One region of the Pseudomonas mosselii genome, then DNA from elsewhere that is predicted to be linked to it. Evidence: predicted binding sites of a transcription regulator. Region 1 holds the regulator's gene; the other holds the start of a gene.
The links. Region 1 encodes sigma-54, which starts transcription at its own class of promoters, with help from an activator protein. Its sites were predicted from a motif close to ANTGGCATNNANNTTGCTNT; they were not measured.

Region 1 (2,376 bases):
AGCCTCGACGTCAGCCACCAACCCATGCACGGGCGCGCCCAGGCCGGTATCGGCTACCTGCCGCAGGAAGCCTCGATCTTCCGCAAGCTGTCGGTGGCCGACAACATCATGGCCATCCTCGAGACACGCAAGGACCTCGACCGTGACGGTCGGCGCAAGGAGCTGGAAAGCCTGCTGCAGGAGTTCCACATCAGCCATATCCGCGACAACCTCGGCATGAGCCTCTCCGGCGGCGAACGCCGCCGCGTCGAGATCGCCCGTGCCCTGGCCACCGCGCCCAAGTTCATCCTGCTGGACGAACCCTTTGCCGGTGTCGACCCGATCTCTGTCGGCGACATCAAGCAGATCATCCACCACCTCAAGAACAAGGGTATCGGCGTCCTGATCACCGACCACAACGTTCGCGAGACCCTGGACATCTGCGAGACCGCCTACATCGTCAACGATGGCCAGCTGATCGCCGAAGGCGACGCCGAGACCATCCTGGCCAACCAGCTGGTCAAGGAAGTATACCTGGGGCACGAGTTCCGACTCTGACCCTGGCCTGCCCGGAGCACTGGCGCAGGCGCCTGTTCGAGGCTTAAGTTGTTACAGTGCTCTAGGCAAACGCTGCAATTTCAGGCATATAACTTGCTTAAAATCGGCGCCCAGGCGCCCTCCGTGTAGTGGATGGCGCATGCGCGCCGGCAACAAGGTATCAAGCCCCAGCCATGAAACCATCGCTCGTCCTAAAAATGGGCCAGCAACTGACGATGACCCCGCAGTTGCAACAGGCCATCCGTCTGCTTCAGCTCTCCACCCTGGACCTCCAGCAGGAAATCCAGGAAGCGCTGGAGTCCAATCCGATGCTCGAACGTCAGGAAGACGGCGAGGACTTCGACAACAGCGACCCGATGGCGGACAACGCCGAGAACAAGCCGGCCGCCGAAGTCCAGGACAACAGCTTCCAGGAAACCAGTACCAGCAGCACCGCTGAAAACCTCGAAGACGGCGAATGGGCCGAGCGCATCCCCAACGAACTGCCGGTCGACACCGCCTGGGAGGACATCTACCAGACCAGCGCCAGTAGCCTGCCGAGCAATGATGACGACGAGTGGGACTTCACCACCCGCACCTCGGTCGGCGAGAGCCTGCAGAGTCACCTGCTGTGGCAGCTCAACCTGGCGCCGATGTCCGACACCGACCGCCTGATCGCCGTCACCCTGATCGACAGCATCAACGGCCAGGGCTACCTGGAGGACTCCCTCGAGGAAATCTGCGCAGGCTTCGACCCGGAACTCGACATCGAGCTGGACGAGGTCGAGGCGGTGCTGCACCGCATCCAGCAGTTCGAACCCGCCGGCATCGGCGCCCGCTCCCTGGGCGAATGCCTGCTGCTGCAACTGCGCCAACTGCCGGCCTCGACGCCTTGGATGGGTGAGGCCCAGCGCCTGGTCACCGACTTCATCGACCTGCTCGGCAGCCGCGACTACAGCCAGCTGATGCGCCGCATGAAGCTCAAGGAAGACGAGCTGCGCCAGGTCATCGAACTGGTGCAGACCCTCAACCCGCGCCCCGGCTCGCAGATCGAGTCCAGCGAGCCCGAGTACGTCGTGCCCGACGTCATCGTGCGCAAGGACAGCGAGCGCTGGCTGGTCGAGCTCAACCAGGAAGCGGTACCGCGCCTGCGGGTCAACCCGCAGTACGCCGGCTTCGTTCGCCGCGCCGACACCAGCGCCGACAACACCTTCATGCGCAACCAGCTGCAGGAAGCGCGCTGGTTCATCAAGAGCCTGCAGAGCCGCAACGAGACGCTGATGAAGGTGGCGACACAGATCGTCGAGCACCAGCGCGGCTTCCTCGACCATGGCGACGAGGCCATGAAGCCGCTGGTGCTGCACGATATCGCCGAGGCGGTGGGCATGCACGAGTCGACCATTTCCCGGGTGACCACGCAGAAATACATGCACACCCCGCGCGGCATCTACGAACTGAAATACTTTTTCTCCAGCCACGTGAGCACCGCCGAAGGCGGCGAATGCTCGTCCACGGCGATTCGTGCGATCATCAAGAAACTGGTGGCGGCGGAAAATCAGAAAAAGCCATTGAGTGACAGCAAGATCGCTGGTTTACTGGAGGCACAAGGCATCCAGGTAGCCCGTCGCACCGTCGCCAAGTACCGCGAATCGTTGGGCATCGCCCCATCGAGCGAGCGCAAGCGACTGATGTAGCCCCAGGATGTGCCACAGCGTTTCAGTGGCAGGTGCAAGACCTGCCTCTTTATGCACGGGCAACAAAGGAGAAGCTGTATGCAAGTCAACATCAGTGGACAGCATGTAGAAGTCACCCAACCACTGCGCGATTACGTGCTCGAGAAGCTCGCCCGCGTGGAGGGTC
Region 2 (2,376 bases), 2.4 Mb from region 1:
TGGCCCGCTGGCTGGCGCTACTCAGGCCCTTGCAGCCAAGGCTGTACTCGATCAGCTCAAGCCCCAAGGCGCACCCGGGGCAGGTGCACCTGACGGTGTCCACGGTGCGCTATGGCGAACGCAAGGGAGTCTGCTCGGCCTTTCTCGCCGACCGAGCGACGAACGTCGAAGTGGCCATCTTTGCACAGCCATCGAAACACTTCCGCCTGCCCGACGACGACGGCACGCCCATCGTCATGATCGGCCCCGGCACCGGCATCGCGCCCTTCCGGGCCTTCCTCGAGGAACGCCAGGCACGTGCAGCGCCTGGCCGCAACTGGCTGTTCTTCGGCGAGCAGCACGAGGCACACGACTTCTACTATCGCGAACAGTTGCTGGCCTGGGAAGCGCAGGGCCATGTACGCCTGAGCACCGCGTTCTCCCGCGACCAGCCGGAGAAGATCTATGTGCAGCAACGCCTGCTGGAACAGGGCGCCGAACTGTGGCGCTGGCTGCAGGACGGCGCGCATGTGTATGTCTGCGGCGATGCCCAGCGCATGGCCCGGGATGTGGATGCGGCCTTGCGCCAGGTGGTGGCGCAGCACGGCGGCCTGGACGAGACCGCGGCAGCGGCCTATGTCGAAGGTTTGGGACGGGACAAGCGCTACCGGCGGGATGTGTATTGATGCACCACGGTGGTGAGGGCTGCACCCTGCTTGTGCGCCCGCACCACCTGGCCAGCACATGCCCAAAGCTGTAACCCTTGTGAAAGCGGGCTTGCCCCGCAATTAAAGGGAGCCTGGCACGCTCCCTGCTTCAAGCAATGCACAACAGCCCCAACGACCAACGGCGGTCAACAGGGGCCTCACACTGATGAGTACAGGCAAAGGCGCCTGGAGCTTCGGCTCCAGGCGCCTTTTTCGTTTTCCGTGATCGAGGATCGGCTATGCAGGCAACAGCGAACGGGGCACAACGAGCACGACTGGTCATCGTCGGCAATGGCATGGTCGGCCATCACTGCGTCGAGCAGCTGATCGAACGCGGCGCCACGGCACACTTCGAGCTGCATGTGTTCGGCCAGGAGCGCCAGCGCGCCTACGACCGGGTGCACCTGTCGGAGTATTTTACCGGTAGCTGCGCCGAGACCCTGGCCCTGTGCGCCCCGGACTACTACAGCCGCCACGGCGTGCACCTGCACCTGGGCGAGGCGGTGCTGGACATCGATCGCGAGCGCCGGGAGCTGGTCACCGCCGAGGGCCGCCTGGGCTATGACCAGTTGATCCTGGCCACCGGTTCCTATCCGTTCGTGCCGCCAATCGAAGGTTCCAGCGGCAATGCCCGCCTGGTTTACCGCACCCTCGAGGACCTCGATGCGATCCGCGCCGCCGCCGCAGATGCCCGCCGTGGCGTGGTGGTGGGCGGCGGCCTGCTCGGCCTCGAGGCAGCCAACGCCCTGAAGTCCCTGGGCCTGGAGGCGCATGTAGTGGAGTTCGCCCCACGCCTGATGCCGGTACAGCTGGACAGCGAAGGCGGCGCGGCGCTCAAGGCGCGGATCGAGGCCCTGGGCGTGGGCGTGCACCTGTCCCGCGCGACCCAGTCGATCAGCGCTGGCGAGCAGTACCGCTACCGGATGAACTTCGACGGTGGCGAACACCTGGAGACCGATCTGATTGTCTTTTCCGCCGGCATCCGCCCACAGGACGCCCTGGGCCGGGCCTGTGGCCTGGAGATCGCCACGCGCGGCGGCGTGGTGATCGACAGCCAGTGCAAGACCAGCGATCCACGGATCTTCGCCATCGGCGAGTGCGCGTCGTGGAACGGCAGCGTGTTCGGCCTGGTCGCCCCCGGCTACGCCATGGCGCGCAACCTGGCCGCGCGGCTGCTGGGCGAGACGGCGGACGATTTCACCGGCGCCGACATGTCGACCAAGCTCAAGCTGCTGGGCGTGGATGTCGGCTCGATCGGCGATGCCCACGGCGCCACGCCCGGTTCACGCAGCTACCGCTTCATCGACGAGGCCAACAGCGCCTACCGCCGGCTGGTGGTGGATGCCAGTGGCAAGCACGTGCTCGGCGCGGTGCTGGTGGGCGACAACAGCTACTACGACACCCTGCTGCAGTACGCCCAGAACGGCATCGCCCTGCCGACCGATCCGGCATCGCTGATCCTGCCGCAAGGAAGTGGCGCGCCGACCCTGGGCGCTGATGCGCTGCCCGACAGCGCGACCATCTGCTCCTGCCACAACGTCAGCAAGGGCGCGGTGTGCGCCGCCATCGACAGTGGTTGCGGCGACCTTGCCGCCGTCAAGGGCTGCACCAAGGCCGCCAGCGGCTGCGGTGGCTGCGCTGCCCTGCTCAAGCAGGTCTTCGAGCATGAGCTGACCGCCCGTGGCGTGAC

Region 2: the regulator sigma-54 is predicted to act here: its motif matches at 778-797, upstream of nirB (nitrite reductase large subunit NirB).

Annotation. Positions count from the first base shown of each region.
Region 1 covers NZ_CP081966.1:5,183,512-5,185,887, forward strand. The annotation lists gene lptB (LPS export ABC transporter ATP-binding protein) at 1-537, shown strand, start outside; gene K5H97_RS24115 (RNA polymerase factor sigma-54) at 711-2,210, shown strand; gene hpf (ribosome hibernation-promoting factor, HPF/YfiA family) at 2,289-2,376, shown strand, end outside.
Region 2 covers NZ_CP081966.1:1,302,579-1,304,954, reverse strand. The annotation lists gene K5H97_RS05850 (bifunctional nitrate reductase/sulfite reductase flavoprotein subunit alpha) at 1-665, shown strand, start outside; gene nirB (nitrite reductase large subunit NirB) at 926-2,376, shown strand, end outside.